DNA from 2 places in the Aquipseudomonas alcaligenes genome. Region 1 is predicted to be linked to the other one. Evidence: predicted binding sites of a transcription regulator. Region 1 holds the regulator's gene; the other holds the start of a gene.

Region 1 (4,968 bases):
TCGCCGTGTCGGCCTGGGCATGGCCGTGGCCAGCGCCGACGGCTTCGTCCGCCAGCACGCCCACGGCGTGACCCGCGCCCGCGGCGGCGAAGGCGCCGCGCGCGAGTTCTGCGAGCTGATCATGCAAGCCCAGGGCACGCTGGAAGCCGCCCAGGCCGCCTACCTCTAGGACCTTTCCATGAACGGCAAACTGCGCAACTACCTGATCGGCCTGCTGGCCGTCGCCCTGATCGGCGCACTCGGCTACTGGAACATCCGCCCGGAAAGCTTCATGGAACGCCGGGCAGCGGAGACCGACAGCGCCATCGACTTCTACGTGATAGGCGCCAGCACCCAGCAGTTCCAGGATGACGGCAAACTGCACTACGAGATGACCGCCGCCAAGCTCGAGCACATCAGGGCCAGCGACATCACCCTGGTGGACAAGCCCGACCTGCAGCTGTACCGCGGCACCGACTACCCCTGGCACGTGCGCAGCGACAAGGGCGAGGTCGCCCCCGAGGGCAAGCAGGTCGAACTGATCGACAACGTGCGCATCGCCCGCACCGACGCCAAGAACCGCCCCACCGTGATTACCAGCAGCCGGGTCACCGTATTCCCAGACGAGGAATATGCGCAGACCCAGCAAGCCGTTAGAATCGAGGCCGCCAATGGGGTGACCACGGCACAGGGAATGAAAGCGTACATGAACGACGGCAAGATCAACTTGCTGTCCAACGTAAGAGGCCAGCATGAGGTTCGTTAAAACCTTCCCCCTACTGCTCAGCCTGGGCGCCGCGCTCGGAAGCGCCAGCGCCTGGGCCCTGCCCAGTGACCGCGAGCAACCGATCCGGGTACAGGCGGACAGCGCAGAACTGGACGACAAACAAGGCGTGGCGGTGTACCGCGGCGGCGTGGTGATCACCCAGGGCACCCTGAAGATCACCGGCGACACCGTGACCATCACCCAGGATGCCAACGGCGAGATCGAAGTCTTCACCTCGGTGGGCAAACCCGCCTACTACGAGCAGAAGCCCGCCGAGGACAAGGAAATCGTCAAGGCCTACGGCCTGACCATCCAGTACTACGCGACCAACGAGCGCATCGTGCTGATCGACCAGGCCAAGGTGATCCAGCAGGGCAACGTCTTCGAAGGCGAGAAGATCGTCTATGACACCCAGCGCCAGATCGTCAACGCCGGCCGCGCCACGGGCAGCAACGTCTCGGTGCCGCGCCCGCGCATCGACATGATCCTGCAACCACGCAAGAAGAACGGCGAGCAGGGGCAACAGTAATGGCGACCCTCAAAGCCCAGCACCTGGCCAAAGCCTACAAGGGCCGCCAGGTGGTCCGCGACGTCAGCCTGTCCATCGACAGCGGCCAGATCGTCGGCCTGCTCGGCCCCAACGGCGCCGGCAAGACCACCTGCTTCTACATGATCGTCGGTCTGGTCCAGGCCGATCAGGGACGCGTGCTGATCGACAACCTCGACCTCAGCCATCAACCGATGCACGGCCGCGCCCGCTCCGGTATCGGCTACCTGCCACAGGAAGCCTCGATCTTCCGCAAGCTCTCCGTGGCCGACAACATCATGGCCATCCTCGAGACCCGCAAGGACCTCGATCGTGCCGCCCGCGAGAAGGCCCTGGAATCGCTGCTGCAGGAATTCCACATCAGCCATATCCGCGACAGCCTGGGCATGAGCCTGTCCGGCGGCGAACGACGCCGGGTGGAGATCGCCCGCGCCCTGGCCACCGAGCCCAAGTTCATCCTGCTCGACGAACCCTTCGCCGGCGTCGACCCGATCTCGGTCGGTGACATCAAGCAGATCATCCACCACCTCAAGGCCAAGGGCATCGGCGTACTGATCACCGATCACAACGTGCGCGAGACCCTGGACATCTGCGAGACCGCCTACATCGTCAACGACGGCCAGCTGATCGCCGAAGGCGACGCCGACACCATCCTGGCCAACCAGCTGGTCAAGGAAGTCTATCTGGGCCACGAGTTCCGCCTCTGAGCGCGACCGAGTGCGGGGCTTGCACAAAGGGCTAGAATCATTCAAGGTCAGGCATATAATTTGCTTCCTAGGGCGGCCCGCCGCCCTGCAGTGGATGGCGCCGCGCGCCGGCAAGTGAACAAGGTACCCAGCCCCACACCATGAAACCGTCGCTAGTCCTCAAGATGGGCCAGCAGCTGACGATGACTCCGCAGCTGCAACAGGCCATCCGACTCCTCCAGCTCTCCACCCTGGATCTGCAGCAGGAAATCCAGGAAGCCCTGGAATCCAACCCCATGCTGGAGCGCCAGGAAGACGGCGAGGATTTCGACAACTCCGACCCCATGGCCGACGGCGCCGAGCAGAACACCCAGGCGCAGCAGGACAGCTCCAGCTTCCAGGACAGCACCGTCGCGGTGAACAACACCGAGGGTGGCGAGGACGGCGAGTGGCACGACCGCATCCCCAGCGAGCTGCCGGTCGATACCGCCTGGGAAGACGTCTACCAGACCAGCGCCAGCAGCCTGCCCTCCAGCGATGACGACGAGTGGGACTTCACCACCCGCACCTCGGCCGGCGAGAGCCTGCAGAGCCACCTGCTGTGGCAGCTCAACCTGGTGCCGATGTCCGACACCGACAAGCTGATCGGCGTCACCATCATCGACTGCATCAACGACCAGGGTTACCTGGAGGAATCCATCGACGAAATCGTCGAGTCCTTCGACCCGCAGCTGGACATCGAGGCCGACGAAGTCGAGGCCGTGCTGCACCGCATCCAGCACTTCGAGCCCGCCGGCGTCGGCGCACGTGACCTGCGCGAATGCCTGCTCCTGCAACTGCGCCAGCTACCCGCCGACACGCCCTGGCTGGCCGAGGCGCAGCGCCTGGCCAGCGAGCATCTGGATGTGCTCGGCGGCCGCGACTACAGCCAGCTGATGCGCCGCATGAAGCTGAAAGAGGACGAACTGCGCCAGGTCATCGAGCTGATCCAGAGCCTCAACCCGCGCCCCGGCTCGCAGATCGAGGCCAGCGAGCCCGAGTACGTGGTGCCCGACGTCATCGTGCGCAAGCACAACGAGCGCTGGCTGGTGGAGCTGAACCAGGAGGCAGTGCCGCGCCTGCGCGTCAACCCGCAGTATGCCGGCTTCGTCAAACGCGCCGACTCCAGCGCCGACAACACCTTCATGCGCAACCAGCTGCAGGAGGCGCGCTGGTTCATCAAGAGCCTGCAGAGCCGCAACGAGACGCTGATGAAGGTGGCGACGCAGATCGTCGAGCACCAGCGCGGCTTCCTCGAATACGGCGACGAGGCCATGAAGCCGCTGGTCCTGCACGACATCGCCGAGGCGGTGGGCATGCACGAGTCGACCATCTCGCGGGTCACCACGCAGAAATTCATGCACACCCCGCGCGGCATCTACGAGCTGAAATACTTCTTCTCCAGCCACGTCAGCACCTCCGAGGGCGGCGAATGCTCGTCCACCGCGATCCGCGCCATCATCAAGAAACTGGTGGCCGCGGAAAACGCGAAAAAGCCGTTGAGCGACAGCAAGATCGCTGGTTTACTGGAAGCACAGGGCATTCAGGTAGCCCGCCGCACCGTCGCCAAGTACCGCGAGTCCCTCGGCATCGCGCCGTCCAGCGAACGCAAGCGACTGATGTAAGCGGCCCTGAGCGGAAGGCTTCTGCACCACCGTACCGAGCGCCGGATACCCTGCACGGGGGAACTACGGCCCGCAGTGCACCAGCCCTCCCAGCCAACGTGTTACGGCGGCAGGCCCGATAGCCTGTCTCTTACACCAGGCAACAAGGAGAAGCGGTATGCAAGTCAACATCAGTGGACATCAACTGGATGTGACCGACGCCCTGCGCGACTATGTCGGTGAGAAGCTCAGCCGACTGGAGCGCCATTTCGACAAGATCACCAATGTGCAGGTGACCATGGAGGTCGAGAAGCTCAAGCAGAAGATCGAAGCGACCCTGCACATCGCCGGCGGCGAGGTGGTCGCCAACGCCGAACACGAAGACATGTATGCCGCCATCGACCTGCTGGCCGACAAACTCGACCGCCAACTGATCAAACACAAGGAAAAGCAGCTGGGCCGCCTGCAAGGCGCCACGGCTCGCTGACATACCCTCCCTCATGATCCGACTCGAAACCATCCTGACTTCCGGCCGTTCCCTGGTGAACGTGCCGGGGGGCAGCAAGAAACGCGTACTCGAACAGATTGCCAACCTGGTGGCCCGTGATCTCCCCGATCTGGACGGCCAGGACATCTTCGAAAACCTGATCGCCCGCGAGAAGCTCGGCTCCACCGGCTTCGGCAACGGCATCGCCATTCCACACTGCCGCCTGCCGGGCTGCCAGGCGCCGATCAGTGCCGTGCTGCACCTGGATGCGGCGGTAGACTTCGACGCCATCGACGGCGCCCCGGTCGACCTGCTGTTCGTCCTGCTGGTGCCGGAAGCGGCCACCGACGAGCACCTGGAGCTGCTGCGCCAGATCGCCAGCATGCTCGACCGCACGGAAGTGCGCGAGCGCCTGCGCCGGGCGCAGAGCAGCGAGGAGCTGTATCAGGTCGTGGTCGACGTACAGAACGGCCGCTAGCACCGAGGACTGAGCCATGCGCCTGATCATCGTCAGCGGTCGTTCCGGCTCGGGCAAGAGCACTGCCCTCGACGTGCTGGAAGACAACGGCTTCTACTGCATCGACAACCTGCCGGCCAGCCTGCTGCCGGACCTGGCCGAGCGCGCCCTGCTGCAGACCGAGCTGCTGCACCCGCAGGTGGCCGTGTCGGTGGACGCGCGCAACCTGCCCAGCCAGCTGCAGCGCTTCCCCGAGCTGCTGAGCGAGGTACGGGCCCGGCATATCCAGTGCGACGTGCTGTTCCTCGACGCCGACGAGGAGACCCTGCTCAAGCGCTTCTCCGAGACCCGCCGGCGTCACCCGCTGACCAACGAGACCCGCGCCCTGGCCGAGGCCATCCGC
Region 2 (4,968 bases), 1.5 Mb from region 1:
AACTGTGCTTGAAGCCTATCGCAAACACGTAGAAGAGCGCGCCGCACTGGGCATCGTGCCCCAGCCGCTGAACGCCGAGCAAACCGCAGGCCTGGTCGAGCTGCTGAAGAACCCGCCGGCAGGCGAAGAAGCCTTCCTCGTTGACCTGATCACCAATCGCGTTCCCGCTGGCGTGGACGAAGCCGCCTACGTCAAGGCCGGCTTCCTGTCCGCCCTGGCCAAGGGCGAAGTCAGCTCCCCGCTGCTCTCCAAGACCCGCGCCGTCGAGCTGCTGGGCACCATGCAGGGTGGCTACAACATCACCACCCTGGTCGAGCTGCTGGACAATGCCGAGCTGGCCACCGTTGCCGCCGAGCAACTCAAGCACACCCTGCTAATGTTCGACGCCTTCCACGACGTCGCCGAGCGCGCCAAGAAGGGCAACGCCGCCGCCAAGGCCGTGATGCAGTCCTGGGCCGAGGGCGAGTGGTTCCAAAACCGCCCGGCCGTACCGGAAAAAGTCACCCTGACCGTATTCAAGGTCACCGGCGAAACCAACACCGACGACCTGTCGCCGGCCCCGGATGCCTGGTCGCGCCCGGACATCCCGCTGCACGCCCTGGCCATGCTGAAGATGGCCCGCGACGGCATCAACCCGGACCAGCCGGGCTCCGTCGGCCCCATCAAGCAGATGGAAGCGCTGAAGGCCAAGGGCTACCCGGTGGCCTACGTCGGTGATGTGGTCGGTACCGGTTCCTCGCGCAAGTCCGCCACCAACTCGGTGCTGTGGTTCTTCGGCGACGACATCCCCTTCGTGCCGAACAAGCGCGCCGGTGGTTTCTGCTTCGGCACCAAGATCGCCCCGATCTTCTACAACACCATGGAAGACGCCGGCGCCCTGCCGATCGAATTCGACTGCACCAACCTGGCCATGGGCGACGTCATCGACGTGTACCCGTACAAGGGTGAAGTGCGCCGCAACGGCAGCGACGAGCTGGTCACCACCTTCCAGCTGAAGACCGACGTGCTGCTCGACGAAGTCCGCGCCGGCGGCCGTATCCCGCTGATCATCGGCCGCGGCCTGACCGAGAAGGCCCGCGCCGAGCTGGGCCTGGCCCCGTCCACCCTGTTCAAGAAGCCGGAATCCCCGGTCGACAGCGGCAAGGGCTTCACCCTGGCGCAGAAGATGGTCGGTCGCGCCTGCGGCCTGCCGGAAGGCAAGGGCGTGCGCCCGGGCACCTACTGCGAGCCGAAGATGACCACCGTCGGCTCCCAGGACACCACCGGCCCGATGACCCGCGACGAGCTGAAGGACCTGGCCTGCCTGGGCTTCTCCGCCGACCTGGTGATGCAGTCCTTCTGCCACACCGCCGCCTATCCGAAGCCGATCGACGTCACCACCCACCACACCCTGCCGGACTTCATCATGACCCGCGGCGGCGTGTCCCTGCGTCCGGGCGACGGCATCATCCATAGCTGGCTGAACCGCATGCTGCTGCCGGACACCGTCGGTACCGGTGGCGACTCGCACACCCGCTTCCCGCTGGGCATCTCCTTCCCGGCCGGTTCCGGCCTGGTGGCCTTTGCCGCCGCCACCGGCGTGATGCCGCTGGACATGCCGGAATCCGTACTGGTGCGTTTCAAGGGCAAGCTGCAACCGGGCATCACCCTGCGTGACCTGGTCCATGCCATCCCCTACTACGCCATCCAGCAGGGCCTGCTGACCGTCGAGAAGAAGGGCAAGAAGAACATCTTCTCCGGCCGCATCCTCGAGATCGAAGGTCTCAACGAGCTGACCGTCGAGCAGGCTTTCGAGCTGTCCGACGCCTCCGCCGAGCGTTCCGCTGCCGGTTGCACCATCAAGCTGCCGGAAAGCGCCATCGCCGAGTACCTGAAGTCCAACATCACCATGCTGCGCTGGATGATCGGTGAAGGCTACGGCGATGCCCGTACCCTGGAGCGTCGCGCCCAGGCCATGGAAGCCTGGCTGGCCAAGCCGCAACTGCTGGAAGCCGACAAGGACGCCGAGTACGCCGCTGTGATCGAGATCGATCTGGCCGACGTCAAGGAGCCGATCCTGTGCGCCCCGAACGATCCGGACGATGCCCGCCTGCTGTCCAGCGTGCAGGGTCGCAAGATCGACGAAGTGTTCATCGGTTCGTGCATGACCAACATCGGTCACTTCCGCGCCGCCGGCAAGCTGCTGGACAAGGTCAAGGGTGGTATCCCGACCCGTCTGTGGCTCGCTCCGCCGACCAAGATGGACCAGCACCAGCTGACCGAGGAAGGCTACTACGGCATCTACGGCAAGGCCGGCGCCCGCATGGAAATGCCGGGTTGCTCGCTGTGCATGGGTAACCAGGCGCGCGTGCAGACCGGTGCCACCGTGGTCTCCACCTCTACCCGCAACTTCCCGAACCGCCTGGGCGACGCCACTGACGTCTTCCTGGCCTCGGCCGAGCTGGCCGCCGTTTCCTCGATCATCGGCAAGCTGCCGACCGTCGAGGAGTACATGGCCTACGCGAAGGATATCGACAGCATGGCTGCCGACATCTACCGCTACCTGAGCTTCGACCAGATCGCCGAGTACCGCGAAGCAGCGGCCAACGCGAAGATCCCGGTCATCCAGGCCTGAGCCTAGCCGAATGAAGAAGCCCCGCCCCGTGCGGGGCTTTTTCTTGATGCAGCTCAGCCGCTCGCCCCCAGGCCCGGCTAGAGTCATGGATAGCCTCTCCAGCCTAGGAGCCCGCCATGAAACGCACCCTCTGCATCACCCTGCTCTGCCTGTTTGGCCTCGTCGGCTGCGCCAGCGAGTACATCATCACCACCAGCGATGGCCAGATGCTGGTCAGCCACGGCAAACCGGAATTCGACAAGGACACCGGCATGCTCGAATTCGAGGACAGCGAAGGCCGCAAGCAGCAGATCCCCCAGGCCAACGTGAGGCAGATGCTGGAACGCTGACTCGCCCGTGCTCTGCGCAAACCCCGCTTCGGCGGGGTTTTGCGTCTCTGGCATATGGCTTGCAGAGTTGTAGTCAGCAGAACTCTCTCCAACGGCGGAGTCAGTTCACAGACAATGGCGTCGTTTCCGGCCACCGCCCCGCGGCGGCCAGGAACGGCGCCTTTTTGTTCAACGGCGGAACAAAGACATGACCGACAGCAGCACCACCCGAAGCGATGCCCTGACCTGGGTCGCGGGCAGCGATGCCCCGGAAAAGAGCGCACTGAATCTGGGCTTCATGGCCCTCACCGACTCCGCCTCGCTGATCGTCGCCGCGACGCAGGGCTTCGCCCAGCCCTACGGCCTGACCCTCAACCTGCAGCGCCAGGCCTCCTGGGCCGGCCTGCGCGACCGCCTGCTGAGCGGCGAGCTGGACGCCGCGCAGATGCTCTATGGCCAGGTCTACGGCATCGACCAGGGGCTCGGCGGCCCGGCCACCGAGATGGCCATCCTCATGGGCCTATGCCAGAACGGCCAGGCCATCAACCTGTCGCAGCCGCTCAAGCAGGCTGGCGTGACCAGTGCCGAGGCACTGGCCGCACGCGTGCGCCAAGGTGGTGCAAAGCTCACCTTCGCCCAGACCTTCCCCACCGGCACCCATGCCATGTGGCTGTACTACTGGCTGGCGGCCCAGGGCATCCATCCGCTGGAGGACGTCAGCACCGTGGTGGTGCCGCCCTCGCAGATGGTCGCCCACCTGCGCGCGGCCCGTATCGACGGCTTCTGCGCCGGCGGCCCCTGGGGCGCCCTGGCGGTCGAGGAAGAGCAGGGCTTCACCCTGGCCACCAGCCAGGACATCTGGGCCGACCACCCGGAAAAGGTGCTGGGCGTGACCCGCGCATTCGCCGAACAGTACCCCAACACCGCCCGCGCCCTGACCATGGCCGTGCTGGAGGCCAGCCGCTTCATCGACGAGAGCGAGGAGAACAAGCGCGGCACCGCGCAGCTGATCAGCGGCAGCGAGTACGTCGACGCCCCGCTCTCGGCCATCGCCCCGCGCTTCCTCGGCCAGTACCAGGACGGCCTCGGCCACGCCTGGCTGGACGCCCATCCGCTGCGCTTCTTCGCCGGCGGCGAGGTGAACATGCCGTGGCTGTCCGACGGCATCTGGTTCCTCACCCAGTTCCGCCGCTGGGGCCTGCTCAAGGACGATCCGGACTACCTCAGCATCGCCCGCCGCATCCACCGCCTGGACCTCTACCGCAGCGCCGCCGAGGCCCTGGGCGTCCCGGTGCCGGAACACGCGATGCGCCGCTCCACCCTGCTCGATGGCAGCACCTGGGACGGCAGCGACCCGGCCGGCTACGCCCGCTCCTTCGCCATTCATGCGCGCGCCGACAGCGCCACCGCCATCGCCCTGTAACGGATCGAGATAGAAACCAGATGCTACGCATACTCCTGATCAACGATACGCCGAAGAAGGTCGGCCGCCTGAAGAGTGCGCTGATCGAGGCCGGTTTCGAGGTGATCGACGAATCCGGGCTGACCATCGACCTGCCCGAGCGGGTCGAGGCGGTGCGCCCCGACGTCGTGCTGATCGACACCGAGTCGCCCGGCCGCGACGTGATGGAACAGGTGGTGCTGGTGACCCGCGACCAGCCGCGACCGATCGTCATGTTCACCGACGAGCACGACCCGCAGGTGATGCGCCAGGCCATCCAGTCCGGGGTCAGCGCCTACATAGTCGAGGGCATCCAGGCCGAGCGCCTGCAGCCGATCCTCGACGTGGCCATGGCACGCTTCGAGAGCGACCAGGCCCTGCGTGCCCAGTTGCAGGCGCGCGACGCCCAGCTGGCCGAGCGCAAGCGCATCGAACTGGCCAAGGGCCTGTTGATGAAGATGAAGAGCTGCAACGAGGAGGACGCCTACACCCTGATGCGCCGCCAGGCCATGAGTCGCCAGCAGAAGCTGATCCAGGTGGCCGAGCAGATCATCGCCATGCACGACATGCTTGGTGATTGACCGCCCGGGCGGCACAACTGTACC

Evidence for each region. Region 1 encodes sigma-54, which starts transcription at its own class of promoters, with help from an activator protein. Its sites were predicted from a motif close to ANTGGCATNNANNTTGCTNT; they were not measured.
Region 2: a site for sigma-54 is predicted at 2,990-3,009, ahead of AAG092_RS02685 (CmpA/NrtA family ABC transporter substrate-binding protein). Genes of this name have one in related genera too.

What each region holds. Positions count from the first base shown of each region.
Region 1 is NZ_CP154874.1:3,115,500-3,120,467, reverse strand. Features, by position in the region: gene kdsC (3-deoxy-manno-octulosonate-8-phosphatase KdsC) at 1-169, shown strand, start outside; gene lptC (LPS export ABC transporter periplasmic protein LptC) at 179-745, shown strand; gene lptA (lipopolysaccharide transport periplasmic protein LptA) at 732-1,274, shown strand; gene lptB (LPS export ABC transporter ATP-binding protein) at 1,274-1,999, shown strand; gene AAG092_RS15035 (RNA polymerase factor sigma-54) at 2,140-3,642, shown strand; gene hpf (ribosome hibernation-promoting factor, HPF/YfiA family) at 3,800-4,108, shown strand; gene ptsN (PTS IIA-like nitrogen regulatory protein PtsN) at 4,122-4,586, shown strand; gene rapZ (RNase adapter RapZ) at 4,603-4,968, shown strand, end outside.
Region 2 is NZ_CP154874.1:557,846-562,813, forward strand. Features, by position in the region: gene acnB (bifunctional aconitate hydratase 2/2-methylisocitrate dehydratase) at 5-2,614, shown strand; gene AAG092_RS02680 (YgdI/YgdR family lipoprotein) at 2,731-2,943, shown strand; gene AAG092_RS02685 (CmpA/NrtA family ABC transporter substrate-binding protein) at 3,131-4,345, shown strand; gene AAG092_RS02690 (ANTAR domain-containing response regulator) at 4,366-4,944, shown strand.